Regions from separate parts of the Streptomyces sp. NPDC096136 genome, predicted to be linked through region 3. Evidence: riboswitches for the same ligand, from Rfam matches in the RefSeq annotation. Region 3 holds a riboswitch; each other region holds the start of a gene.
The links. A riboswitch is a leader RNA that binds a small molecule or an ion and turns the genes downstream of it on or off. The one in region 3 is predicted to bind cobalamin.
Positions count from the first base shown of each region.

Region 1: linked by a shared signal. The riboswitch ahead of ACIRBY_RS01790 (ABC transporter substrate-binding protein) and the one ahead of metE (5-methyltetrahydropteroyltriglutamate--homocysteine S-methyltransferase) in region 3 are both predicted to bind cobalamin.
Region 2: linked by a shared signal. The riboswitch ahead of ACIRBY_RS27230 (energy-coupling factor ABC transporter permease) and the one ahead of metE (5-methyltetrahydropteroyltriglutamate--homocysteine S-methyltransferase) in region 3 are both predicted to bind cobalamin.
Region 4: linked by a shared signal. The riboswitch ahead of ACIRBY_RS33345 (CoA-acylating methylmalonate-semialdehyde dehydrogenase) and the one ahead of metE (5-methyltetrahydropteroyltriglutamate--homocysteine S-methyltransferase) in region 3 are both predicted to bind cobalamin.

Region 1 is NZ_JBIWFZ010000001.1:391,384-398,252, forward strand. Features, by position in the region: gene ACIRBY_RS01770 (dihydrodipicolinate reductase) at 124-1,206, shown strand; gene ACIRBY_RS01775 (carboxymuconolactone decarboxylase family protein) at 1,203-1,682, shown strand; gene ACIRBY_RS01780 (GMC oxidoreductase) at 1,744-3,399, opposite strand; gene ACIRBY_RS01785 (hypothetical protein) at 3,533-4,096, opposite strand; cobalamin riboswitch at 4,198-4,336, shown strand; gene ACIRBY_RS01790 (ABC transporter substrate-binding protein) at 4,372-5,361, shown strand; gene ACIRBY_RS01795 (FecCD family ABC transporter permease) at 5,358-6,383, shown strand; gene ACIRBY_RS01800 (ABC transporter ATP-binding protein) at 6,380-6,869, shown strand, end outside.
Region 2 is NZ_JBIWFZ010000015.1:138,433-145,301, forward strand. Features, by position in the region: gene ACIRBY_RS27200 (YncE family protein) at 1-679, shown strand, start outside; gene ACIRBY_RS27205 (EF-hand domain-containing protein) at 813-1,025, shown strand; gene ACIRBY_RS27210 (PadR family transcriptional regulator) at 1,084-1,638, opposite strand; gene ACIRBY_RS27215 (ATP-binding cassette domain-containing protein) at 1,753-2,574, opposite strand; gene cbiQ (cobalt ECF transporter T component CbiQ) at 2,571-3,320, opposite strand; gene ACIRBY_RS27225 (energy-coupling factor ABC transporter substrate-binding protein) at 3,324-3,671, opposite strand; gene ACIRBY_RS27230 (energy-coupling factor ABC transporter permease) at 3,671-4,366, opposite strand; cobalamin riboswitch at 4,396-4,592, opposite strand; gene ACIRBY_RS27235 (flavodoxin family protein) at 4,716-5,426, shown strand; gene ACIRBY_RS27240 (hypothetical protein) at 5,436-5,951, opposite strand; gene ACIRBY_RS27245 (SsgA family sporulation/cell division regulator) at 6,044-6,451, opposite strand; gene ACIRBY_RS27250 (L-serine ammonia-lyase) at 6,630-6,869, opposite strand, start outside.
Region 3 is NZ_JBIWFZ010000002.1:304,445-311,313, reverse strand. Features, by position in the region: gene ACIRBY_RS04465 (SdrD B-like domain-containing protein) at 1-1,631, shown strand, start outside; gene ACIRBY_RS04460 (Dyp-type peroxidase) at 1,713-2,771, opposite strand; gene ACIRBY_RS04455 (nitrous oxide reductase family maturation protein NosD) at 3,044-4,426, shown strand; gene ACIRBY_RS04450 (hypothetical protein) at 4,423-5,160, shown strand; cobalamin riboswitch at 5,287-5,448, shown strand; gene metE (5-methyltetrahydropteroyltriglutamate--homocysteine S-methyltransferase) at 5,637-6,869, shown strand, end outside.
Region 4 is NZ_JBIWFZ010000024.1:53,581-60,449, reverse strand. Features, by position in the region: gene ACIRBY_RS33350 (acyl-CoA dehydrogenase family protein) at 1-201, opposite strand, end outside; gene ACIRBY_RS33345 (CoA-acylating methylmalonate-semialdehyde dehydrogenase) at 198-1,697, opposite strand; cobalamin riboswitch at 1,887-2,072, opposite strand; partial or broken gene ACIRBY_RS33340 (hypothetical protein) at 2,331-2,562, shown strand; gene ACIRBY_RS33335 (hypothetical protein) at 2,556-2,993, shown strand; gene rpmB (50S ribosomal protein L28) at 3,098-3,334, shown strand; partial or broken gene rpsN (30S ribosomal protein S14) at 3,334-3,633, shown strand; gene ACIRBY_RS33320 (DUF6215 domain-containing protein) at 4,006-4,698, opposite strand; gene ACIRBY_RS33315 (hypothetical protein) at 4,941-5,165, shown strand; gene ACIRBY_RS33310 (cupin domain-containing protein) at 5,351-5,827, opposite strand; gene ACIRBY_RS33305 (hypothetical protein) at 6,268-6,869, opposite strand, start outside.

The DNA.
Region 1 (6,869 bases), on a different contig from region 3:
GTACGGGGCGGGCCGCACCCGCGCCGAATCCTTTCCCCACGCCCGGAGTCCGGGGCCGCCCGGCCGCGAAAAACATCCTCCGCGCCCCTGGGTTCCTCCGCGCCCCGTCGCTACCCTCCGCGCATGATTCCCACGGTGGTCTGGGGCACGGGCAACGTAGGCCGCGCGGCGATCCGCGCCGTCGAGGCCCACCCGGCGCTCGCGCTCACGGCAGTGATCGTCCACAACCCCGCCAAGGTCGGCCGCGACGCGGGCGAACTCGCCGGGCTCGACCGCCGGCTGGGCGTGCCGGCGACCGACGACATCGGAGCGGTGCTCGCCGCCCGCCCCGCCGCCGTCGTCTACGCGGCGTCCGGCGACGTCCGCCCCGACGAGGCCCTCGCCGACATCACCCGCGCCGTGCGGGCCGGCGCGGCCGTCGTCAGCCCCGCCCTCTACCCGCTCTACGACCACCGCAGCGCCCCGCCGGAGTTCCGGGACCCCGTCCTCGCGGCGATAGCGGAGGGCGGCGGCTCGCTCTTCGCCTCCGGCGTCGACCCGGGCTGGGGCAACGACGTGCTCCCGCTCCTGCTCAGCGGGCTGGGCACCACCGTGGACGCGATCCGCTGCCAGGAGATCTTCGACTACTCCACCTACGACCAGCCGGACTCCGTCCGCCATCTGGTCGGCATGGGCCACCCCATGGAGTACGAGCCGATGATGCTCGTGCCCTCGGTCCCGACCATGGTGTGGGGCGGGCAGGTCCGGATGATGGCCCGCGCCCTCGGCGTCGAACTCGACGACATCCGCGAGACCTCCGACCGGCGCGCCCTCGACACCACCGTCACCACCCCTTCCATGGGCGTGTTCGAGGCCGGAACCCAGGGCGCCATCCGCTTCGAGGTCCAGGGCATCGTCGCGGGCGAACCCCGCATCGTCATCGAACACGTCACCCGCATCCACGCCTCCTGCGCCCCCGACTGGCCCACCCCGCCCGACGGCGGGGCCGGCGCCCACCGGGTCGTCATCGAGGGCAGCCCGCGCATCGAGGTCACCGTCGAGGCCACCGACGAGGGCGGGAACCGCTCCGCGGGCGGCAACGCCACCGCCGTCGGGCGGCTGGTCGGCGCCATCGACTGGCTGGTGGAGGCGGAGCCCGGGCTCTACGACGCCCTCGACGTCCCGCTGCGCCCCGCAGTCGGCAAACTCGGAAGGAAACGGCCATGAGGATCGACGTCCCCGACGGACAGCACCCCATCGAATACGTGTGGGGCGACCTGGTCCCCGGCATCGGCATGGCGGCGGCCAACTTCTCCCTGTCGGTCTACGCCCACACCACCCTGGGCCTGCGCGAGTTCGAGGCGGCGCGGTTGCGCGTCGCGCAGATCAACGGGTGCGTCTTCTGCCTCGACTGGCGCACCGACCGGGACGGGGAGAAGGTCGAGGAGGGATTCGCCGACGCGGTGACCGAGTGGCGCACCACCGACGCCTTCGACGACCGCACCCGGCTGGCCGCGGAGTACGCCGAGCGCTACGCCCTGGACCACCACAACCTCGACGAGGAGTTCTGGGAGCGGATGACCGCGCACTACAGCCAGGTGGAGATCGTGGAGCTGAGCATGAGCATCGGCTCCTGGCTCGCCTTCGGCCGGCTCAACCACGTCCTGGGCCTCGACAGCGTCTGTGTGCTGCCGGGGCGCTGAACGGTGCCGGCGCCGGCCGGGGCACGCGGTGCGCCCGGCCGGCCCCGGTGGCCGTCCGCCGTCACAGGTCCGTGGCGATGATCTTCTCTATGTTCCGCTCCGCGAGGGCCGTGATCGTCACGAACGGGTTGACGCTGGTGTTGCCGGGGATCAGCGCCCCGTCGATGACGTACAGGCCCGGGTGGCCGTGCAGGCGGCCGTAGTTGTCGGTGGCCTTGCCCAGCACCGCACCGCCCAGGGGGTGGTACGTGAGGTGGTCGCCCCAGACCTTGTTGGTGCCGAAGAGGTCGGTGCGGTAGATCGTCCCCTCCCTCGCGTTGATCTTGTCGAAGATGGTCTTCGCCATGTCGATGGACGGCTGCTTCCAGGCGGTCTGCCAGTTCAGCTCGACCTTGCCCGTCGCCGCGTTCCAGGAGAACTGGGCTCGGTTGGGGTTCTTGGTGATGGAGAGGTAGAAGGAGGCGTACGTCTCGATGCCGGTCGGCAGCGGGGCCACCTCGGCGAAGGCGCCGCCCGCGTCCCAGTTGTCGATGCCTCCGCAGGGGATCGACGCCTGCACCTTCCCGGTCGGGTCCCACAGGTGGTTCGCCCGGCCGCACATGACGTTGCCGTTGTCGCCCCAGCCCTTGCCGATCTCGTCGTTGAGCAGCGGCAGGGCGCCGGTCGCCCTCAGCCGGACCAGCAGCTTGCTGGTGCCGACGCTGCCGGCCGCGAAGAACACCCGGTCGGCGGTGACGGTCTTGACGGCGACGACGTCGCCGGTGGTGTTCAGCTCCTCCACGGCGACCGTGTAGCCGCCACCGTCCGAGGGGGAGACGGTGGTGACCCGGTGCAGGGGGGAGACCGCCACCCGGCCGGTCGCCCGGGCGGCGGCGAGGTAGGTCTTCTGGAGGGACTTCTTCCCGGCGTTGTTCCCGTAGAGGATCTCGCCGTCCACGGCCGACTTGGGGACGGTGCCGGCCACCTCCTGCTTCATGTAGTCCCAGTCGTAGACGTCGGGCACGAAGACGAAGGGGAACCCCGAGCGCTGGGCGTGCTTGCGGCCGACGCGGGCGAACTGGTAGCAGTCCACCGTCTCGAACCAGTCCGGGTCGACGAGGCCCACTCCGAGCCCGGCGTTGGCGCGGGGGTAGTAGGTGGCGTACATCTCCTCGGCATCGACCGTGGGCAGGATGGCGGCGAAGTTCTGCCGCTTGGGCGTCACGGCCATGCCGCCGTTGACGAGCGAGCCGCCGCCCACGCCGCGGCCCTGGTAGACGATGATCCCGCCCATCTCCTCGGCGTCGAGGATGCCCGTGTACTTCGGGACGTCCTTGTCGATGGGGAAGCCGAGGAAGTTGCTCAGGGGGGCCTTCGTGCGGGTGCGCAGCCAGAAGGAGCGGTAGTCGGGCCTGGTGGTGTTGGCGAAGATCTTGCCGTCCGTCCCCGGGGTGTCCCAGGCCATGCCCATCTCGACCATGTGCACGTCGACACCGGCCTGGGCCAGCCGGAGCGCCGCGACGGAGCCGCCGTAGCCGGTGCCGATGACGAGGGCCGGGACACGGGTCCCGGAGACGAGGGGGGCGTTCGCGACGGCGGATCCGGTGGCGGGATCGGCGCGGGCGGCGGTGCTGTTCACCGCGAGGGCCATGGCCCCCAGAAGAGAACCGGTTCCAGCGATGAATCCGCGGCGCGAAACGCCTGTGGACACCTTGCTGTTCAGGCCTTTGTCACTCATGAGGGGTTCCTCACTCTCGACGGAGTGGGAACAAGTTCTACTGTCGTGTGCCTGCTAAGTCACTAGACGCGTCGGGATAATTTCCGGCCTGTTCCGGTGGCGCTTGCGGCTCCGGCTTTGGCTGCGGCAGGGCTCAGGCCAGGCTCCACTGGGCCACGTCGTCGCCGAGCCCGGCGTCCAGGGCGAACTGCACCGCCGCCAGGTCCGCCTCCTGCGGCACCCGGAAGACGACGTAGCCCGAGGCCGACCGGCCCGGGTCGAGGGTGACCGTGTCGGGCAGGGCCGGGCCGGGTAGGGCCGGGCCGACGTCCGTCGTACCGCTCAGGCCGGTGAAGCGCTGCCCGTCGGTGCCGAGCAGGTGCGCGGCCGGAGCGGGGGAGTCCTGGTACGGCACCGTCCCCGTGTTCTCCAGGCGCAGCCCGACGGCGACCAGCCGGTCGGCCCCGGGGGCGGGCGGCCGGCCCGCGGGGTCGACGACCCGGGTGAGGGTGACGTCGAGGTGCTCCCCGGGGCGGTCCCCGTCGAGGGGGACGGTCTCGCCGGAACCGTCGGGGCCGGCGCCCAGCAGCAGGGCCGCGACGAGGGGCGCCAGCAGGAGGCGGGCGGTCCGGCCCGCGCGCCCGGCCCGACCGCCGCCGGTCCGGCATCCGCCGTGGTCGCCGTGGCCGCCATGACTGCCGCGACTGCCGTGACGCATGGCGTACCTCCTCCGCGCCTTCCCTCCCGGCCCACGATCCTCCGTACGGGCGGCTCCCGCCACCGGCGGCGTCCGATGCCCTTCGGGCGGCATTCGCGGCATCTGGCAGACTTGGCCGGGTTGTCCGGGCGGTGCAGGACAGGAAACCGGTGCGAATCCGGTACGGTCCCGCCACTGTGACCGGCGACCCCGCCCGCGGGGTCCCGGGAGTCAGACACTGACGCGCCGCCTCTTCACTTCGACCGGGGACGAGGATCCCCCGGAGAGGCCTCACCATGTCGCGTATCCGCGCCGCCCTGCGCCCGCTCTCCGCGCTCGCGCTCCTGATCCCCCTGACCGCGTGCGCCGGCCCGGCCGGCGGGCAGGGGCCCGCACCCGGCGCGAAGGCCGCGCCCGGGTTCCCGTACACCGTCACCAACTGCGGTGTCACCAGCACCTACCAGGCCCCGCCCCGGCGGGCCGTCACCATGAACCAGCACGCCACCGAGATCCTGCTCGCCCTCGGCCTCCAGGACCGGATGGCGGGCACGGCCTACCTCGACGACTCCGTGCTCCCCGCCTACCGCACCGCCTACGACGGGATCGCGGTGCTGGCCGAGCGGTACCCGTCGAAGGAGGTGCTCCTCGGCGCCGACCCCGACTTCGTGTACGGCGGTTACGCCAGCGCCTTCGACCAGGGCCAGGGCCGTGACCGCGCGGGGCTGGCCCGGGCCGGGATCGCCTCCCGGCTCAGCATCGAGTACTGCACCCCGGGCCGTGTCGGGCTCGCCCAGCTGAAGACCGAGATCATGGAGGTCGCCCGGACCTTCGGCGTGCCCGAGCGCGGCGCGGCCCTCGTCGAGGAGGAGCAGCGCCGGATCGACGCCGTCACCGCGCGGGTGAAGGACCGGGCCCGCCCGGCCGTCTTCGTCTACGACTCGGGCGAGGCCTCCGCCTTCACCTCCGGGGGCAACGGCATCGGCAACGAGATCGTCTCCCTCGCCGGCGGGGCGAACGTCTTCGCCGACCTCCAGGACACCTTCGCAGACGTGTCGTGGGAGAAGGTCGTCGAGCGCGGGCCCGAGGTCGTCCTCATCTACGACTACGGCGGCACCTCCGTGGAGGCCAAGAAGCAGCGCCTGTTGAACGACCCGGCGCTGGCGGAGGTTCCCGCCGTCAAGAACCGGCGGTTCGTGGTGCTCCCGCTGTCCTCCGCCGTCCTGGGCGTCCGCGTCGCCGACGCGGTCGAATCCCTGGGCCGCGGCCTGCACCCCGACGCCGCGTGAGCGGGCGCCGCCGCACCGCGGCCGTACTCCTGCTCCTCGCCGCCGCCCTCGCCGGATCGGTGGTGGCGGGGCTGGCCCTGGGACCCGTGCGCATCGCCCCCGGGCAGGTGCTCGGCATCCTGGCGGGCGGACCCGGGGCCGGGCGCGGGGCCTTCGCCTCCATCGTGTGGGACGTACGGATGCCGCGCGTGCTGCTCGGGGCCGTGGTCGGCGCCGGGCTGGCGGTCGCCGGCGCCGTGCTCCAGGCCCTCGTGCGCAACGCGCTCGCGGACCCCTTCCTGCTGGGCGCCTCCTCGGGCGCCTCGGCGGGGGCCGTGCTGGTCCTCGTGCTCGGGGCGGGGGCGGGCGCCGCCGCCGGGCTCCCGCTGGCCGCGTTCGCCGGCTCCCTCGCCGCTCTCGTCGCCGTGTACGCCCTGGCCCGGCGCGGCGGCGCCATGACCACGGGGCGGCTGGTCCTGGCCGGGGTGGCCGTGCAGTACGTCCTGTCCGCACTGACCAGCCTGGTGCTCGTGCTGTCCGCGCACCCCGACCAGATCCGCTCCGTGCTGTTCTGGACCCTCGGCGGGCTGGGCGGCGCCCGCTGGGGCGAACTCGCCCTGCCGGCCGCCGCGCTGCTGGCCGGCACCGGACTGCTCGTCACCCTGGCGCGCCCGCTGGACCTGCTGCTCGCGGGGGAGGAGGGGGCGCGCACCCTCGGCCTGGACACCGGCCGGTTCCGGGCAGCCGTCTTCGTTCTCGCCTCCCTCGTCATCGGGGTGCTCGTGGCCTCCAGCGGGGCGATCGGCTTCGTCGGGCTGATGGTCCCGCACGCCGCCCGCATGGTCGTGGGAGCCGGGCACCGGGTGCTGCTGCCCGTCTGCGCGCTGGCCGGTGCGGTCTTCCTGACCCTGGCCGACCTGCTGGCACGGACGGCGGCCGCGCCCGAGGAGATACCCGTCGGCGTGGTCACCGCGCTGGTGGGCGGCCCCTTCTTCCTGTGGATGCTGCGCAGGTCCACCCGGGGCGAGGAGGTGGCCGGATGACGGGGCGTCCGGTGGAACTCGCGGTCGAGGCCCTGCGGTACGCGGTCGAGGGGCGGACCCTGCTGCACGGGATCGACCTCGGCGCCCGGCCCGGTGAGACGGTCGGGGTGGTCGGACCGAACGGCAGCGGCAAGACGACCCTGCTGCGCTGCGTCCACGGTGCGCTGCGGCCCGCCGCCGGCCGGGTGCTGTTCGACGGTGCCGACGCCTCGGCTCTGGGGGTGAGGGGGCGGGCCCGGCGGGTGGCGGTGGTGCCGCAGGACGCGTCCGGCACCTTCGGGCTGACGGTCCGGGAGGTCGTGGCCATGGGGCGCAGCCCGCACAAGCGGTTCTGGGAGCAGGACGGCCCGGACGACCGCCGGCGCGTCACGGAGGCGCTGGAGACCGTCGGGGCCCGCGGGCTCGCCGGCCGCCGCTTCGACGGGCTCTCGGGCGGTGAGCGCCAGCGCGCCCTCGTCGCCCGCGCACTCGTCCAGGAGCCCGGGC
Region 2 (6,869 bases), on a different contig from region 3:
CGTCGTGATGGCCTCCATGGACCGCGAGCTGGTCTTCCGCGACCCCCACACCATGAACCGGGTCAAGACCGTCCCGGTGACCTGCTTCGGCGTCAACCACGCCGACTTCTCGCTCGACGGCCGCTACTTCATCGTCAGCTGCGAGTTCTCCGGCGAGCTGCTCAAGGTCGACACGGAGAAGATGGAGGTCATCGCCCAGCAGAAGCTCCCCTTCGAGGGCGCGATGCCGCAGGACGTCAAGATCTCGCCGGACGGGAAGACCTTCTACGTCGCCGACATGATGGCCCACGGGATGTGGGTGCTCAGCGGCGACAAGTTCGACACCCCCAAGCTGCTGCCCACGGGCAAGGGCTGCCACGGCCTCTACGTCAGCCGCGACTCCCGCGAGATGTACGTCTCCAACCGCGGCGAGGGCAGCATCTCGGTCTTCGACTTCAAGAAGAAGCAGCTCACCAAGAAGTGGGAGCTGCCCGACGGGGGCAGCCCCGACATGGGCGGGGTCTCGGCCGACGGCAAGGTGCTGTGGCTGTCCGGCCGCTACAACTCCGAGGTCTACGCGATCGACACCACCAGCGGCAAGGAGCTGGCCAGGATCCCCGTCGGCAGCGGACCCCACGGCCTGGCCGTCTACCCGCAGCCCGGCCGCTACTCCCTCGGCCACACCGGGATCTTCCGCTAGGCGCGGCCCGCCCGCCGCGCCGGAACCCGGCGGTCCCCGGGAGCCCGCACGGCTCCCGGGACCCGTGGGCGTGACCCGCCCCCGGTACGGCTACCCTGAGCCGGTCAACAAGCACCAGGAAGGGGTGGCCCCAGTGGCGGACATCGACAAGGCACGCGAGACGTTCGACCGGTTCGACGCGAACGGCGACGGCGTCATCACGGCCGACGAGTACAGCGCGGCCATGAAGGCCATGGGGGACGCTTTCGTCACCCCGGCGGTCGCCGAAGCGATCATCGCGGCGAAGGACCTCAACGGCGACAAGCTGCTGAGCTTCGACGAGTTCTGGGCCGACCTGAACAAGTAAGGCCCCGCCGAACGGGCGCCGCGCCCGCCTCCGTCCCGCCCGCCGGGACGGGGGCGCGTCAGGCTCCCGCGCCGGAGCCCGTCATGTCCTCGACCTCGGCGAGGGCCTCCTCCAGCCAGCCGAGCCAGAAGCCCTCCAGGGCGATCCCCCCGTGCAGCACCAGCCTGCGCAGCCGGTCCGGGTCCGCGTCGCGCCCCGGCGGGAAGTCCTTCGCCTCGATGGCCTCGTACTCCGCCAGCTGCGCCCGGTGCAGGTCCAGGTGCCGCCGCAGCTCCGCACCCAGCCCCTGCGGCCCCACCACGGCCGCCGCCCGGATCCGCAGCAGCAGCGCGTCCCGCATCGGCTTGGGGTCCTGCCGCTCGTCCACCCACCGGGCCAGCTCGGCACTGCCGTCCGGCAGCACCTCGTACTCCTTCTTCTGCCCGCGCACGGGCACCTCGCTGGGCAGCGCCCGGATCAGCCCCGCTTCCTCCAGCCGCCCGAGCTCCCGGTAGATCTGCTGGTGGGTCGCGGACCAGAAGTAGCCGATCGACTTGTCGAACCGCCGCGTCAGCTCCAGCCCGGACGAGGGCTTCTCCAACAACGCGGTGAGAATGGCATGCGGCAGCGACATGCCGCCATCCTAGGTGCGGGCAATCGTCCCGCAGGGCGGGACGGGTGGGCACACCGGGACCCCGCCCCGCAGGGCCGCCCCCGCGTCGGCCGCGCCGCCCCCGCCCCGCCGCGCTCAGCCCAGCGCGGCCAGCGCCTCGGGCACGCGGGGCCCCGCCGCGTCCGCGCCCAGGAACCCGTGGGCCCGCAGGAACGCCGTCACCGCCGGGGACCACGCCTGGCGCAAGCCGGCCGAAGCCAGCAGCTCGGGGTCCGACAGCAGCACCCCCGCCGCCCCCACCCGTATCCCCGAAGGCGTGAGCACGGCCGCGTCGTCGGCCCACCGCACCGCCAGGTCCACGTCGTGGGTGGCCATCACCACCGTCGTCCCCGCCGCCCGCAGCCCCGCCAGGACGTCCAGCAGGCGCTCCTGCCCGTCCGGATCGAGGCCCGCGGTCGGCTCGTCCAGGATCAGCACCCGCGGGGCCATCGCCACCGCGCCCGCGATCGCCGCGCGCTTGCGCTGCCCGTACGACAGCAGGTGCGTCGGACGGTCCCGCAGCGCGGTGATGTCCAGCGCCGCCAGCGCGGAGTCCACCCGCGCGCGGACCTCCGCCTCGGGGAGGCCCAGGTTCATCGGGCCGAAGGACACGTCCTGCTCCACGGAGGCCGCGAAGAGCTGGTCGTCGGGGTCCTGCACCACCAGCTGGACGGTGGTGCGCAGCCGGGTCAGCCCCCGCCGGTCGTACGCCACCGCCGAGCCCTCCAGCCGCAGCGCGCCCGACGCGGGCCGCAGGCCCCCGCTCAGCAGCCGCATCAGCGTGGTCTTGCCGCTGCCGTTGCGGCCCAGCAGCACCAGCGCCCGCCCCTCGGCGATCGCGAAGTCCACGCCCGACAGCACCGCCGGCCCGTCCTCGTACGCGTACCCGGCGCCGACCAGCTCCACCAACGGGGTCACAGCCCCAGCTCCTTCAGTACGAGGGTCCCCGCGACCAGGGCGGCCAGCAGGGCGGCGGCGGCCGCCAGGAACCGCCGGGACAGCGCCGCCGGCGGGACGAGCACCCGCAGCGCGCCGTCGTAGCCGCGCCCCGCCAGCCCCTCCTGGAGCCGGGCGGCGCGGTCGAAGGCCCGGACGAACGAGGTCGCCGCGAGCCCCGCCACCGAACGCCAGGCGGCCGCCCGTCCTGCCTGTCCGAGCCGGGCCGCCTGGGCCCGGCGGACCTGCGCCAGGGAGTCCAGCAGCAGGAAGCCGATCCGGTACATGACGAGGGCCACGTCGACCACGGGCGCGGGCACCCCGGCCCGCACCAGCCGGGGCAGTACGTCCGAGACCGGTGTGGTGAAGGCGAACAACAGCACCCCGAGGGAGGCGGCCGAGGTGCGCAGCAGCAGGTCCAGCGCGTGCCGGGGCCCGTCCGGGGCGGGCGCGAGGAAGCCGTCCGGGCCGCCCACCGACACCAGCAGCGGCAGCGCCCCGGTGACGCAGAACCCGAGCGGGACCCGGAAGGCCCGCCACAGCTGCCGCCCGGCCACCCCGGCGGGCCCCAACAGCACGGCCAGGGTCGCGGCGGCCACCAGCGGCCCGCCGGGCCACGGGGGCAGGCACACCGCGGTGACGGTCAGACCGAACCCCAGGAGGGCCTTCTCCAGCGGATGGCGGCCGCGCCAGCGGCTGCTGTGCGCCGCGACGTCGATGGGCAGCACCGGCTACGGCTCCCGCGCGGGCTCGGCGGGGGACTGCGCCTGCGCGAGGGCCTGCGCCGCGCCCTGGCGGCGGCCCCTGCGGACCCCGAAGTAGTACGCGAGCACGCCCGCGCCCAGGGCCGCCTGGAGGGCGAACAGCGCGGACTCGATCTCGCCCGAGGGGGGTTCGTACAGCGGGGAGAACCAGGGTTCGTAGTCCGGCTCGAGCTCGGTGATGGCCGACTCCGCCTGGGCGTCGGCGCCCGCGAAGGGCTCCTCCTTGCCCTCGCCGAGCCCCAGCGCGAGCGGCAGCACGGCCAGCGCCGCCACCAGGAGCAGCAGCAGGGTGTTGATCTTGGCGTTCCTGCTCATCAGGCGGCCGCCTCCTCGGTCCGCTTCGTACCGGCCAGCCTGGCGACGCCGAGCCGGACCAGGTCCGACGTGCTCGACTGCATCAGCAGCCGCATCACGAGCACCGTCAGCAGCCCCTCGCTGACCGCGAGCGGGATCTGGGTGAGGGCGAAGATGCCCGCGAACTTCTCCAGGGACCCCAGGAAGCCGCTCGCCGGGTCCGGGAAGGCCAGCGCCAGCTGGACCGAGGTCACGCAGTAGGTGACCAGGTCGGCGAAGAAGGCCCCGAAGAAGACGGTGACCATCAGCGGCGCACCGGACTTGCGCAGCAGCCTGTAGGCCGCGTACCCGGCCCAGGGCCCGGCGATCGCCATCGAGAAGACGTTGGCGCCGAGGGTGGTGAGGCCGCCGTGCGCCAGCAGCAGCGCCTGGAACAGCAGGGTGATCGTGCCGAGCACCGCCATGACGGGCGGCCGGAACAGGATGGCGCCGAGCCCGGTCCCGGTGGGGTGCGAGCAACTGCCCGTGACCGAGGGGATCTTCAGGGCGGACAGGACGAACGTGAACGCTCCGGACGCGCCGAGGAGCAGCGTGCTCTCCGGGTGGGACTTCACCTCGCGGGTCAGGGCGCGGACCCCGTGGACGACGAACGGGGCGGACGCGGCGCCCCAGGCGGCCGCGTGCAGCGGGGGCAGGAACCCCTCGGCTATGTGCATGAGTTGGGAGACCTCTCCAGCACCTCGTGGATGGACGTACGCGCCCCGGCCGGTCTCCTGGCTGACGGGTACTGCCGCCCCGGCTCCGCCTTCCCGGGTCCGTACGGTCTCCCGTGCGGACCCAGTGGCTCCCGCAAGGGGGTGGAGCTGGACTTCCCGATCACAGTGGCGAGGGCCGCACCGGTTTCGCACCGGTTTCCCGAACACCAAGGCCAGCTGACCCTAGTCGTCCGCACGGACCGGTATCAACCCGGACCGATCCGGCCGATCGGATGGCCGAATTCCGATTCCTCCCCCGGACGGCCGCCGAGCGCTGGCGGGGCCGGCGGCCGGCCCGCAGGGTGGGGGCGTGCCCGACTTCGACTACTCCGACCTGTCCGCCGTCTTCGTCAACTGCACCCTCAAGCGCTCGCCCGAGACCAGCAACACCGAGGGGCTGATCTCCAAGAGCCGCGCCGTCATGGAGTCGGCTGGGGCCCGGACCTCGCTGATCCGCGCCGTCGACCACGACATCGCCACCGGCGTCTGGCCGGACATGACCGACCACGGCTGGGAGAGCGACCAGTGGCCGGTGCTCTACAGCCAGGTCATGGACGCCGACATCCTCGTGCTCTGCGGCCCGATCTGGCTGGGCGACAACAGCTCGGTCATGAAGCAGGTCATCGAGCGGCTCTACGCCTGCTCCTCGCTGCTGAACGACAAGGGCCAGTACGCGTACTACGGGCGGGTCGGCGGGGCGCTGATCACCGGCAACGAGGACGGCGTCAAACACTGCGCCATGAACGTCCTCTACAGCCTCCAGCACCTGGGCTACGCCATCCCGCCGCAGGCCGACGCCGGCTGGATCGGCGAGGCGGGGCCCGGCCCCTCGTACCTGGACCCGGGCTCGGGCGGCCCCGAGAACGACTTCACCAACCGGAACACGACGTTCATGTCGTGGAACCTGATGCACCTCGCGGCGCTCCTCAAGCGCGCCGGGGGCGTCCCCGCCCACGGCAACCAGCGCTCCGCGTGGGACGCCGGCTGCCGTTTCGACTTCCCGAACCCGGAACACCGCTAGGGAGGGTCCTCAGCAGGTGTTCGGGTGCGCGACGTCCACCACGAGCCGCTCGGGCGCCTGCAGGACGGAGGTGCTGTAGGCGGGCTTGGTGTCGAAGGCGGCGCCGAAGGTCACGTACCCCTCGTAGTCGCCGGTCAGGGCGAGGCCCTTGAGCTTGCTCAGGCCGATCTGCTGGAGCTTGGGCCCCAGGTAGACGTTGTTGCCCGCCTCGTCGTGGCCGGCGGCGGGGTGCAGGCGGATCTCCAGGAAGTACTTCCCGGGTAGCGGCACGGGCTTGCCCGACCCGTCGTAGACCAGCTGGGAGACGGGCGTGACGGTGAACGGGGGCACGGAGCCCTGGAGGTCGACGACGATCCGGTCGTACGTGCAGTGACCGCCCCAGCGGGCGTTGACGACCAGCGGGGTGGCGGAGCGGACGGCCGCCGGGGCGGCGGCCGAGGCCGGTGCGGCGAGCGCGAGCCCTGCGGTCAGCAGGGCACCCGTGGCCAGGGCCACGAGCCGGCGGCGGTGCGGGTGGTGACGCATGGCGTCCCCCCGATCCTCTGAGACGGGGACTGACTGTCATCCGGTAGGACATCCCCGGGGGCCGTGCGGTTGCACGGGGCGGCCCGGCCGCCTCAGAAGGTCAGCAGCGCGCTCAGCTCCGCGTCCAGGTCGTAGTGGCGGTGCTCCTCCCCGCGCGGGACCAGCTCGGTCATCCGCCGGCACAGGCCGCGCAGGTCCTTGGCCCGCGCGGAGACCACGCAGCCGTGCTCGCCGTTGGTCAGGGCCAGCAGGATCCGCGGCTCGGTGCCCGTCCAGCGCGGCCACACCTGTATGTCGCCCTCCCCGGTGGCGGAGGTCTGCCCGTCGATCAGCAGCTCCCGCGAGAACACCCAGCGGGCTATCCGCGCACCGCCGCCCCGGAACTCCACGGCGACCTCGTACGGCCGGTCGGTGCGGTAGACGAAGACGCCCTCCAGGGGGACCGCCGTCGGTGCGGCCTCCAGCCGCATCGGCAGTACACGGTGTTCGGTGATGGCCATGGCGGCTGCCTCTCGTCGCGGGGTAACAGCGCCCCCCGCAGCACGCTAGTGCACCGACCGCCCCCCATCCGGGGGCCGAAGGTCCCGACCCGGGCGGGCCGTGGGACCTCTTTCGCCGGACGCGCGGAGGGGCCCGGCGCACCCGCGCCGGGCCCCTCGTCACGCTGCGTCGTTCAGGTCAGCACTCGATGACGTTCACCGCGAGGCCGCCGCGCGCGGTCTCCTTGTACTTGACCTTCATGTCCGCGCCGGTCTCCTTCATGGTCTTGATGACCTTGTCCAGGGAGACCTTGTGGCTGCCGTCGCCGCGCATCGCCATCCGGGCGGCCGTGACCGCCTTGACGGCCGCCATGCCGTTGCGCTCGATGCACGGGATCTGCACCAGGCCGCCGACCGGGTCGCAGGTCAGGCCCAGGTT
Region 3 (6,869 bases):
CCCAGGGCAGCAACACCAATCCGAGGCCGATCGCCACCGTCCAGAACACCGGCGCCGTCTACGGGCTGGCCTACCGGAAGAAGGACAAGCGGCTCTTCTCCGGGGCCTACGCCAAGCGCCACACCGAGTACGGCCCCGACGGCCAGGGCGCGATCTACGTGACCGACCGGAACACCGGCGCCACCAGCCTGTTCGCGAAGGTGCCGAACGCGGGCACCACCGCGCACAACCAGAGCAACCGGGTGGACGCCCCCTTCGCCAACCGGCCCGGCAAGGAGTCCCTCGGCGACATCGAGATCTCCGCGGACGGCTCGGAGCTGTACGTCGTCAACATGAACGACGGCAACCTCTACACCTACGACGCGACCCAGGCCACGGCCGCCACCTTCAAGCGCGCACCGGTCAAGATCCCGGACTCCGCCTGCTCCCCCGCGGGCGACTGGCGGCCGATGGGACTGGGCGTGCGCGACGGAGTGGTGTACGCGGGCGGAGTCTGCTCCGCCGAGAGCACGCAGGACCCCACCAAGCTGCGGGCGGTGGTCTGGGCGTACGACCCCGTCACCGCCACGTTCGGCGCGGCGCCGCTCGTCGACGAACCGCTGAACTTCCCCCGCGACCCCGCCCAGGACCCCACGCCGGGTGACTGGAAGCCGTGGACGCAGGACAACCTGGCGCAGTTCCCCACCGGATACACGTCCTATCCGCAGCCCATGCTCAGCGACATCGAGGTCGAGCGGGACGGAAGCCTGGTCCTGGGCTTCCGCGACCGGTTCGGCGACCAGTCCGGGCTGGTGATCCCCAACGCCAACCCGGCCGGGGGCATCGAGAGCACCGTCACGGGCGGCGACATCATCAAGGTCTGCCGCAAGGCGACCGGCACCTACCACTGGGAAGGCAGCGCCGACTGCCCCCGCCCGCAGGGCGGCGGCGAGTGGTTCACCGGCGACACCTACTACACCGGGACCGGCCACCGGGAGACGGCGCAGGGCGCGCTCGCGCTCCCGCTGCAACAGACCACCATCGCCAGCACGATCCTGGACCCGTACCGCGTCATCAACTCCGGCGGGATCGGGTGGTTCGACCGGACCACGGGCCACCGCGACGCGACGCAGGACGGGTTCGGAGTCGTCTACGACACCGACGGCGGTTTCGGCAAGGCCCACGGCCTGGGCGACCTGGAGCTGCTCTGCGACGAACCGCCGGTCCAGATCGGCAACCGCGTCTGGCTCGACGACGGCGGCGGCACGCAGAACGCCAGGTACGACGAGACCCTCGGGATCAAGGGGGTGACCGTCACGCTCAAGGACGCGACGGGACGGGTCATCGCGACGAAGAAGACCGACGCCAAGGGCGAGTACTACTTCGACCACCGCGACGGGCTCCAGCCGAACACCGACTACACCGTGGAGTTCGACAAGACCACGGTGGACACCGGCAACCTGCCCCCCTACATCACCTCACCCGCCGACCTGATGTGGACACCCACCACGGGCCGCGACCCGGCGACCAACTCGGACGCCGAGCCGACCGGCGGGAACAACCAGGCCCCGACGGCGGTGGCGAAGGTCAGGACCGGTCCTCCGGGCTCGGTCAACCACGACCTGGACGCCGGGATGTGGGCGGGCACCTGACCGCCGCCCGCCCCGGCCGGGGGACCCGGACGGCGCCGTTGCGGCCGCCCGGGCCTCCGGCCCCCCGGCAGGCCCGCACGCTCAGGAGAACAACGGAGCGCCCAGCGGGTGCGCCTCCGTGTACCCCGGCAGTACGAGAAAGGTGCCGGACGCGGTGGCCGTGGCGAAGGACGCCAGTTCGTCGCCGTCGTCCAGCCGCTGCTGCGTCGCCACGAACGTGCGCAGTTCGCGCTGGAAGCAGATGAACAGCAGCCCGCGGTCCTCCGGTCCGTTGGCGTAGCTGTAGCCGCGGCGCAGCATCAGTCCGCTGCCCGTGCCGTTGGGATGGGCGCGGCGGGCGTGGGCCATGGCCGGGATCAGGTACCGGCCCCGCGCGGACTTCGCGCCCAGGTCCATGGGCGCGTCCGGGCCCCCGCCGGTCAAGGGCGCCCCGTCCTCGCGGCGTCGCCCGATCGCCCGCTCCTGCTCGGCGGTGTCCTGGGCGAGGAAGCGCCGCACGTCCAGCCGCAGGCGCCGCACCACGGCGACCGTGCCGCCCCGTACCCGGGCCGGGGCCGGCAGCCACACCTCCCGGTCCAACTCCCTGCCGGTGCGCGGCGCGACCATTCCGTCCAGGAACCCCAGCAGATTGCGCACCGGCACCCGCTCTCCGGACCCTCCCGGTGGAGCGGGCGGCCGGAAGCCGTGCTGCGACCAGCGGGGCGCCGCCGACCGCTCCTGGAGCCAGGACCGCAGGTCGTCATCGGCCAGCGTCGCCACGTGCGGGTCCGACGCGCAGACCTGCACCATCAGATCGCCGCCCCGGGCCGAGTCGGCCATCTCTTCGCGGGCGAAACCCGGCAGTTCACGGGCCCCGTGCAGCTCCCCGTCCACGGCGGCCACGAGACGGGGGCCCACCCCCACGGTGACGGTCAGATCGCCCCGCGGGAGTCCGCTCAACGCGGCAGCGCCACCCCGGCCGGTGAGAGCGAGGACACGGGTGCCCAACGCGGCGAAGACCCTCCCGCTCCGGCGCACGACATCAGGGCCGGAGGCGTCCGGGTCCCCGGCTCCGGGCAGGTCGTAGACCGACAGGACCACGTGCCGCTGGGGCTGCACCGGCCGGTCGACCCCGGCCTGGCGCCCGCCCCGGGCGGACACGGGCACCGCTCCCGGGGCCGAGGACGACGCTCCGCTCCCGGACGTCCCCGCCGGGGAGGCCCCGTCGGGGGATGCCGGCGACCGCCCCCGCGCCGAGCCGACCACGTATCCGGTGACCCCGGCAGCCGCGGCGGCCGCCGCGCCCCCCGTCAGCACCCTGCGCCGCGACGGTCGTTGCCCCGTGCCCGATCCACTGGAATGTGTACTGTCAGTAGTCACTCGCGTACTCTAAGCTAACTCTCGCTGTCCTTACGGATCGGAAGAAAGCGCACATGATGCCGCTCATCGCCCGTCGGGCACAGGCCCGTTGGCGCGCCGTGACGCTGGGCGCAGCGCTCGTCGCCGCACTCGTGTGCGGCGGCTGCACGGGGAACGACACCGCCACCGACGGCCATGCGCCGGCCCGCCCGGCCCGGTCCGCGACCATCCGGGTACCGGGGGAGGCGGCGACGATCAACGCCGCCCTCGACCGGGCCCACCCCGGAGACCTCGTACTCGTCTCACCCGGCGTGTACCACGAGAGCGTCCGGGTGCGCACCGACCGCGTGGTGCTGCGGGGCACCGACCGCAACCGCGTCGTCATCGACGGCCAGGGCCGGCGCTCCAACGGCATCGTGGTCACGGCCGCGGGCGTCTCCGTGGAGAACCTGACCGTCGCCAACCACCTCCTCAACGGCGTCCTGGTCACCGGTATGAGCGGCGCCGACGGCGGACTCGCCCGCGGCAGCGACGGCTACCAGCACCTGGACCCGGCCCGCTTCCCTCCCCTCGACGGCTTCCGCGTCCGCTACGTCACCGCGCACGCCAACGGCCTCTACGGCATCTACGCGTTCAACGCCCGCAACGGCGTGATCGAGCGCAACCACGCCTCCGGCAGCGCCGACTCCGGCCTCTACGTGGGCCAGTGCAAGCCCTGCAACGTGCTCGTCCAGGACAACATCGCCGACCACAACGCCATCGGCTACGAGGGCACCAACGCCAGCGGACCCGTCTGGGTGCTGCGCAACCGGTTCACCCGCAACCGGGTCGGCATGACGATCGACACCGACTACCAGGAAGCCCACGTACCCCAGACCGGCGGAGTCATCGCCGGCAACCTGGTGGCCGACAACAACGCCCCCGACACCCCCGAGCAGGCCGACGGCGGCTTCGGGATCGGCATCGGCATCGCCGGCGGCCAGCACAACACGCTGCGGCGCAACCGCGTCAGCGGCAACTCCCGCGCCGGTATCGTCCTCACCTCCCACGAGGACGTACCTCCCCTGGGCAACCGGCTCGAAGACAACACACTGTCCGACAACGGGGTCGACATCTCCTACCAGGCGTCCACCCGAGCCCCCGGAGAGGGCAACTGCCTGCACGGCAACACCCTGCGGCGCACCCTGCCCGACGACCTGACCCGCACCGCCCCCTGCCCCGGGGGGAACAGCCGGTCCGCCGCCGCGGCGCCCCCCACCCGCACCGCCCCGCCACCGGCCGGAGTCGCCTTCCTCGACGTCACCCCGCCCCCCGCCCAGCCGCAGCTCCCCGACGCCGCGAACGCACCCGCCGAACCCGCGCTCCACCTGCCCGGTGACGTCGACCCCGACCGCGTACCCCTGCCCGCACCGGACCTGCTCGCCGCACGTCCCCGGCAGGGCGGGACCGCACGATGACACCGCCACCCCGCCGCACCCTGCCGCGCCTCTCCGCCTACGGCATCGCCCTGGCCCTCCTGACGCTCCTCGGCGTTGCGGCCTGCACCCAGGAGAAGCCGCGCCCCGCGCCCTCCGCAGCCGCCTCACCCGCCCTGACCACCCCCCAGGCCGAACTGCTCGCCCTCACCCGGTTCGCCAACTACCGGCGCGGAACGGCCCAGGTCACAGCCGACATCCCCGTCCCAGGGAAGTCCGCCCGGCTCACCGGCCGCCTCGACTGGCGTCACGGCACGGGCCTGGCCCTCCTCCAGATCGACGGCGGCGCCCGCGACCAGGGCCGCCACCTGCTGAGCTGGACCCGCACGACGGTCTCCATGCAGCGCGACTGGACCGGCTCCCTCCCCGCCCACCCACCCCAGAACGGCTGGACCGAGCATCCGCTCACGGCCCGGGCGTCCACCGTCGACACCACGCTCCTCCTCCTGCTCAACCTGGCCGCGAACCGCCCCGACAACGCCCAACTGCTGCTCCACAGCGGCGCCCGCCACCTCGGCTCCGAGAAGGTGGACGGCACCCCCGTCACGGTGTTCGCCGGCCCGTCGACCACCACGCCCCCGGGGGCCACCCGGGAGGCGGCCCGCACCGTCGCGGGCCGCACCCGCTACTGGATCGACGCCGACGGCCGACTCCGCCGCTTCTCGGCCCACCTCGGCAGCGGCACCGACTGGCTGGTGGCGACCTTGTCCGCGTGACACCCGGCCCGGGGCGCACATCTCATGCCGCCGTCCGAAACGTGGACGCCCTTGCCGGTGCCCCGGATCGAACCCGTAGGCTGGCGGTGCAGCTGGTTCGCCCCGTCCGCCAGGCGGGATGCGTCGTAAGAGGGAACCCGGTGGGAATCCGGGACTGCCCCGCAGCGGTGAGCGGGAACGACCGCCGTCATACGCACTGGGACCGTCAGGTCCTGGGAAGCGACGGCCAGTAGGGGCCCGCCGGCAGATCAGGAGAGCCGGCAGGCGTGCCCGCGAGTCCGAAGACCTGCCCGTTGCCCGCGCCCGGCCCCATGCCGTGCACGGACATCCCGGTGACCTCGTGGGCGGGTCGGCGTACACGGCGAGACGGTCGACCGCGCGTGCCGCGTGGGGTCGCGACCGTCCGTTTCCGGTACCCCTTCGCGCCTTCGGGTCCCATCGGGATCTCAGGGATCCATCTCGTGAAGGAGATCTCCGTGACCACCGAGTCCGCAGCCGCGGCAGCAGGCGCCACCGTCCACGGCTACCCCCGCCAGGGCGGCAACCGTGAGCTGAAGAAGGCGATCGAGGGGTACTGGAAGGGCCGCGTCGGCGCCGACGCCCTCCGCGCCACCGCCGCAGGACTGCGCCGCACCGCCTGGCAGCAGCTCGCCGCCGCCGGCCTCACCGAAGTGCCCACCGGGGACTTCTCGTACTACGACCACGTGCTCGACACCACCGTCATGGTCGGCGCGATCCCCGCACGCCACCGGGCCGCCGTCACCGACGACGCCCTGGCCGGCTATTTCGCCATGGCGCGCGGCACGCAGGACGTGCCGCCGCTGGAGATGACCAAGTGGTTCGACACCAACTACCACTACCTCGTCCCCGAGCTGGGGCCGGACACCGTCTTCAGCCCGGATCCGGCGAAGCAGGTCGCCGAGCTCGGTGAGGCCCTCGCCCTCGGCCACACCGCACGCCCCGTCCTGGTCGGCCCCGTCACCTACCTGCTGCTGGCCAAGCCGGCACCGGGCGTGGCGGCGGACTTCGAGCCGCTGACCCTCCTGGACCGGCTGCTGCCGGTGTACGCGGAGGTCCTCGCGGCCCTGCGCGCCGCCGGGGCCGAGTGGGTGCAGCTCGACGAGCCGGCGCTGGTGCAGGACCGCACCCCGGCGGAGCTGAACGCGGCCACCCGCGCCTATCGGGACCTCGGCGCCCTCACCGACCGGCCCAGGCTGCTGGTCGCCTCGTACTTCGACCGGCTGGGCGAGGCGCTGCCCGTCCTGGCGAAGGCGCCGGTCGAGGGCCTGGCCCTCGACTTCACCGGCCCGGCCGCCCGCAACCTCGACGACCTCGCGGCCGTCGGCGGACTGCCCGGCAAGCGCCTGGTCGCCGGGGTCGTGAACGGCCGCAACATCTGGGTCAACGACCTGGAGCGGTCCCTGGCCACCCTCGGCACCCTGCTGGGCCTGGCCGGCCGGGTGGACGTGGCCGCCTCCTGCTCCCTGCTGCACGTCCCGCTCGACGCGGCGGCGGAGCGGGACGTCGACCCGCAGATCCTGCGCTGGCTGGCCTTCGCCCGGCAGAAGACCGCCGAGATCGCCACCCTGGCGAAGGGCCTCGGGTCCGGCACCGCCGCGGTGGCCGGAGAACTCTCCGCCAACCGGGCCGCCCTCGCCTCCCGGGCGGCCTCCCCCCTGACCCACGACCCCGCCGTCCGCACCCGCACC
Region 4 (6,869 bases), on a different contig from region 3:
CAGGCCCGAACCGCCGTGCCGCTCCCGGACGTACACGCCGGCGAGGCCGAGGGAGGCGGCCCGCCGGATGACGTCGACGGGGAAGTGCTTGTCCTGGTCCCAGGCCACGGCGTGGGGGGCGAGCTGCTCCCGGGCGAAGTCGAGGGTGACCTCGGCGAGGGCGAGCTGGTCCTCGGTGAGAGTGGTGGTCACGGCGCTCACCCCATCGTCGGGATGGTGAAGCTCGCGCCTTCCTTGACCCCGGAGGGCCAGCGCGAGGTGACGGTCTTGGTACGGGTGCAGAAGCGGATCGAGTCCGGTCCGTGCTGGTTCAGGTCGCCGAATCCGGAGCGCTTCCAGCCGCCGAAGGTGTGGTAGGCGACGGGCACCGGGATGGGCACGTTGACGCCGACCATGCCGGTGTTGACCCGGCGGGTGAACTCGCGGGCGGTGTCCCCGTCCCGGGTGAAGATCGACACGCCGTTGCCGTACGGATGCTCGCTCGGCAGCCGCAGTGCCTCCTCGAAGTCCGCCGCCCGGACCACGGACAGCACCGGGCCGAAGATCTCCTCCCGGTAGATCCGCATCTGCGGGGAGACCCGGTCGAAGAGGGAGGCACCGGCGAAGTAGCCGTTCTCGTGCCCGTCCAGGGTGAACCCCCGGCCGTCGAGGACCAGTTCGGCGCCCTCGTTCACGCCGATGTCGACGTAGCGGCGCACCCGGTCCAGGGCGTCGCGGCTGACCAGGGGGCCGAAGTCGGCCTCCGGATCGTCGGAGCGGCCGATCTTCAGGGTCGAGATCCGCTCCTTGAGGGCGGCGACCAGGCGGTCCGCCGTTTCCTCGCCCACGGGTACGGCGACGGAAATGGCCATGCAGCGCTCGCCGGCCGAGCCGTAGCCGGCGCCGACGAGGGCGTCGACGGCCTGGTCGAGGTCGGCGTCCGGCATCACGATCATGTGGTTCTTGGCGCCGCCGAAGCACTGGGCGCGCTTGCCGTGGGCGGCGGCGGTGGCGTAGATGTGCGCGGCGATCGGGGTGGAGCCGACGAAGCCGAGGGCCTGGACGCGCGGGTCCTCCAGGAGGGTGTCGACCGCCTCCTTGCCGCCGTTGACCACGTTGAGGACGCCCGGCGGCAGGCCCGCCTCGAGGAACAGCTCGGCAAGGCGCAGCGGAACCGACGGGTCGCGTTCGGACGGCTTGAGGACGAAGGCGTTCCCGCAGGCCAGCGCCGGGGCGGCCTGCCAGAGCGGGATCATGGCGGGGAAGTTGAAGGGGGTGATCCCGGCGACCACGCCCAGCGGGGAGCGCAGGGAGTGCACGTCGATGCCGGTGCCGGCGTTGTCGGTGAACTCGCCCTTGAGGAGGTGCGGAACACCGGCGGCGAACTCCACCACCTCCAGGCCTCGCTGCAGATCGCCGTGGGCGTCGGCCACGGTCTTGCCGTGTTCGGCCGACAGGAGCCTGGCCAGGTCCTCGCGCTCGCCCTCGACGAGCTGGAGGAAGCGCAGCAGGACACGGGCCCGGCGCTGCGGGTTCCACTGCCCCCATTCCCCTTGCGCCTCCCGGGCGTTGGCGATCGCGGCCTCGGTGTCGGCGCGTCCGGCCAGCGGGACGCGGGCCTGGACGGAGCCGGTGTTGGGGTCGTACACGTCGGCGAGGAGCCCGGAGGTGCCGGTGGTGTGCTTTCCGCCGATGAAGTGGGTGAGTTCACGGACCATGGATGCCTGCTCTCGTCAGGTTGGATCCGGGGATGGCACGACAGGCCGGCGGACGACACCCGGATGGGGTGCTCCGCTACGGAAGCCGTGAGAACTACGAGCGCGCGGAAGTGGTGTGCGTACGCTCCGCCGGATCACCAGGGTCGTGGGTACAAACCGGTGCCATGCGTGTCTGCTCCATCCTCGTGGACAACACGGAACATCCGCGGCCGGTATCCTGACTCCCGGATCACCGCGCGCCGCCCGCCTTCCCGACAGCCCTCGTCAGTGGCGTGTGGATGGCAGCACACTCCCCGGTCACAGTGGCGGGACCGTGCCGGACTCACACCGGCTTCCCTGCACCGCGGACCTTGTGCCACGAACATATAGTTGGACGTCCTAGTAAGTCCAGACCCGCCACTCGAGCGCGCCCACCTTCGCAGCCCGCGCACCGTCTCCCCGCTTCCGGGACCCGCACCCCTCACCGGAGCCGGATGACCAGGCGCCCCACCGCAGCGCGACGGTGTCGCCCACGTCGCGGCGGCCGGGTTGCCCGCGCCGTCGTCGACGGTCACCGCCGGCCTGGTCGCGGTCCCGGCGGTGACCGGCACGGGAGATCGGCGTCTTGCCGCTGCCGGTGTTCGGGACGCCGGGCCCTTCTCCCTCGACCCCCACGGCTCCATCGCCTGCCCACCTCCCCGGCCTCCCCTTCACCGAGCAGTTCCACCGCTACCCCGCCTTCGACCTCGCCACCTCCCTCGTCCGGGACACCGGCCGCGCCGCCACCAACTTCGTCTGCATCCGCCTCGCCGGCCCGGCGGTCCTCACGATGTTCCACCGCACGCATCCTCACGTGACCGATGGTGCGATGATGCGTTCGTGGTGACAGATGCCGAGTGGGCCCGGATTCGGAAGAACTTGGACTTCGGACAGGTCTTCGAGGGCACGGTCGTGAGCGTTCCCCGGCCGGGTGCCATCGGGATCTTCGTGGACATCGGCCTGAGCGTCGGAGGGTTCGTCGACGTCCTGCTACTGCCGGAGGTGGGCGAGGACTGGCCGACGGAGGGCACCGTGGGCGAATTCGAGGTCTGGTGGGCTGACAGGCGCCAGCAGATCCGACTGAAGCCTTGCGATTCCCGGTACCTGCGGCACGACTTCACAGACTTCGTTGAACGCCTGCGGCCGAGTTGGCCATCCGAAGTCGGCCGGCCCGTGCCGGACCCCGAGCCTGTGACCCACGAGGAGCTGCGGGCCGCGTACCGCTCCGGCGGACCGTGGGCCGGCCCCTCCCCGAGGCTGAACGTGTCACAGCCCTGACAGGAGCCACGGCCCGGCGGGCACGGCAGCGACGCTATTGGTTTTCATTTTCATTTAGCTGCTACGGTGAGACCACGGTCCCGCCCCCGAGCAGACGAGGAACCATGTCCGCCCACTGCCAACCCACCGGCCGCCGAACCGGCTTCGGCAACGACGTCTCCCACTCGCACCGCCGCACGAAGCGACGCTTCGACCCGAACGTCCAGAGCAAGCGCTACTGGCTGCCCAGCGAGGGCCGCCACGTACGGCTCACCCTCAGCACCAAGGGCATCAAGACCGTCGACACGATCGGCGTCGAGGCCGCCGTGGCCCGGATCCGGGCCCGGGGAGGAACGGCCTGATGGCCAAGGGGGACAAAGTCGCCAAGAACCATCGACGGCGCCTGACCGTCGCCCGCTACGCCGTGCGCCGCGCCGCCCTCAAGGCGATCACCCCCGACGCCCGGACCTCCGACGAGTAACGTGCGGCGGCCCAGGGGGAACCGCGTCCCCGGCCCTGCGACGCCGCCGCCACCCGCGTCCGCAACCGCGACGCCATCGACGGCCGCCCCCACGGCCACCTGCACACCCTCGGCCTGTCCCGCGGGCGCGGGACGACCCACGCCGGCGAACTCCCCGGGGTGGCCAAGAGCAGCCGGTGATCCGGCGGCTCGACCCGACACACCGCGTCGTGCCGAGGTGCTCGAGCGGGTCCTGGGCACCGGGCTGTTCGACGTCGAGCGCGCTCGGCAAGCCCCGGGGCTCGGTGAAGGAACCCAACGCACACGAGCACGCCGCGGCGTCGGCTTCGGAGGCGCAAGCGGCTCCGGCGGACCCGGCCGGACGGCGGTGCGAGTGAGTCCCACACCCTCCGGGGCGCAAGCGCGGCGACAGGGTACATGTGCCTCTGACCTGGGCGTTCCCATGGCGTGGCGGCACCGGATCGTCCCCGCTTCATCCACCCTGAAGAGGGCGGCAGGGGTTCTTCGTGACGTAGTCGTCGGCGACCGCGAAGCCGAGGGCACCGCTGGTCGTCAGCCGGCTGGGGACCACCCCGGAACGGCCGGCAGGACGATTTCCGCGACACGCAGCAGCGCCGCATCGTCCAGGAGGCCGCCGTCGGTCCGCCAGACAGTCAGGTCGAACGAATCGCCGTGGTCCTGACCGTCCTTGGCCACCGACAGGACCCGCGCCGACACGCCTGGGCCACTGGAGGAGTCGCTTCCGTCGAGCCGGAACCGGATCTGAAGGGTCCGGTCCGAGTACAGGGCCGCCGGGCGGCCCAGAACGGTGCGTCCCGGCACGGTGTCTCCCATCAGCCGGGCGGTGCGGCCCACGGGGAGGGCGCCGTAGCTGGCGTCCAGCGTCACGGTGTACCCCTCGAACTCCACCCTGGCGGTCGGCGTGACGACGGCCTCGCCCGTGCCGCCGGGCCGGAACGAACTACTGCCTCCGCTCACCGTCCGCACCTCCCGGCCCGGTATGCCCAGCAGGGCGTCGAGTCCGGGACGGTACAGGGCCTCGCACAGTTCCCGGCCGGACACGTGCCCGGGCGTGTTCGCGGCGTCCGCGTCCGCACACGTGGGCGGCTTCCGCCGGTCGTAGTTCCCTTCGCCCTCCCCCCACCACCACAGGCCCAGCGCCAGCACCGGCACCAGCACCAGGGCCGCGACCGCCTGCCCCCACGCGCGGCCGCCCTTGTTCGCGGCGTCGATGTCCTCGCCCATGTCCCCCTGCCGTTCCCCGCCCCACGACGTGCCGGGATCCTAACCCGTCAAGATCGACACCTGCGAAAAACCGGTGGAACCGCCCTCCTCGGCATCCTTAGGCTGTTCCAGCCCGCAATCCCTCCGGCAAGGACGAGCCGTTGTACACCAGGTGAGACACACCGAGCGCTGATCCGTCGCGCGTCGCACCCGTGCGGCGTGCCCCTTTCTGCTGCGGTCCTCACACTGGAAACGGTGCATCTGTGTCCATGCCCCGGGTCGTCGTACCCGCCTTCCACCACCACCTGCGTCCGGCCGGACGGCACCGGAACGACGGCGGCCGCAGTGCCGTCGACCGGCCGGCCTGGCAGTCGCCCTACGGCCCGCCGCCGCGCCGCTCCCGCCGCGGGCGGTGGGCGCGCGTACCGGTGACGGCCATCGTCCGCATCCCGCTGCGCCGCGGCCACGTCGCAGGCCGCGCCGACTGATCCCCGCCTGGTGGGGCGCACGATCACACCGTGCGCCCCACCACGCCGCCGACGGGGAATGACGAGTCGTCGGAGAACGGTTCGGAACCGGCGGCCGGAACAGGGGCGCGCGCCACCGGCCCTCTCGCCCCGAAGCCCCAGGTCGGCGGCCTGGGGCTTGTTCGTGTTCCCGGCCGGCCGGTGGGTCAGGCGTGCTTGTCCGCGGGGTGGCGGGTGGGCTGGACCGACCAGGACGGGGGCTCGTCGTTGCCCGATTCCTCGTCGCGTTCCGCATCGGCGAAAGTTGCGTGGATCTTGTCCGGGGCGTGGTGGACCGGGGCGTAGACGGCGTAGAGCTGCATGGGCTCATCACCGATATTGGTGACGTTGTGCCACGTGCCGGCGGGTACGAAGACCGCCCAGCCGTCCTCGACCTCCTGGTCGAAGTCGAGGCGGTCCTTCGAGCTGCCCATCTGGACGCGGCCGCGGCCCGCGTCGAGCCGGAGGAACTGGTCGGTCTCCGGGTGCGCCTCCAGGCCGATGTCCTCGCCCACCGGGATCGACATGAGGGTCAGCTGGAGGTACTTCCCGGACCAGGCCACCGAGCGGTAGTCGGTGTTCTCCAGCGTCGCCTGCTCGAGGTCGAAGCTCTGAGGTTCGGGCCCGATGTCCTTGATGGTCATGCTGCTCTCCCGGTCGACGGAGGTGGTACGCGTGCGGGCGCAGGTTCTGCGCCGGACCAACCCTTCCAGACTCAGCGGGTTGTTGTGGCCCGACGCCAGTGACACTCGAGCCGGGGACACGGGCATGGGCTCGGGGGCGCGCCGCCGCCGCCCAGCCGGGCGAGGGCCGGGCAGGAGACGACGGTCCGGGCGGGCAGGTCCGGCCCGGTCGTCACCTCGCGGCCCCCCGATTACCGGCGTTCGACGAGCGGTATGGCTGAGGCGCACATCCACGGGTCGGGAAGTGTGGTTGTGGCACCATGTGCCGCTGACTCGGGCGTTCCTATGGTGTGGCGACACCGAAGGGAACTGCGGGCGCACCAGGCCGAGCACCCGTCGGGTGCGGGCTCCGACCCCGATCGCTTTCACTCACCGTGCTCATGCGGCGGTCCGCAGACGGCTCAGGCCCAGTCGGTCAGGTCGTAGACGGCTTCGCAGAGGGGGTCTTGGGCGGAGTGGTTCTGGTGGACCGCCAGGGTCGTGGGCTCCTCCGGGTGCAGCAGGGCGACGAGCTTTGCGGAGACCCACCACTGAACCGGGCGCAGCGTTCCGTCATCGCAAAGGGGCAGATCGACGCCGATGGTGCGGCCCTCATGGTCGAGGTAGACGCGGACCACGCCGGGGGTGTGGTGGTCGAAGCCCGTCAGGACGTAGAGCTCGGGGGCGACGGAAGGCGTCGCATCGTGCCAGAGGGGGTCCCCGGCAAGGTCGGCGACGAGGTAGTCGATGCCGTCGTCCAGAGTGACCTCGGCCGCTTCGGGGACGACCGATCCGACCAACTCGGCCACGTCGACGTACGGAACCCCCTGCCGTTCGGCGGCAACAGGCACTGTTCCCGCGGCGAGTCCGCCGGCCGTACGGCGCAAAGCACCGACGTACCACCAGCTGCCGCGCTCACGGCCGAAGCTGGTGGGCAGGTCCACTAGGACGTTCTGCCCGGCGGTGTCGGCGAGACGGATGCGGATGCGCTCCCCGTCTGGCCGTACCAGCGCGCGGATGCGCC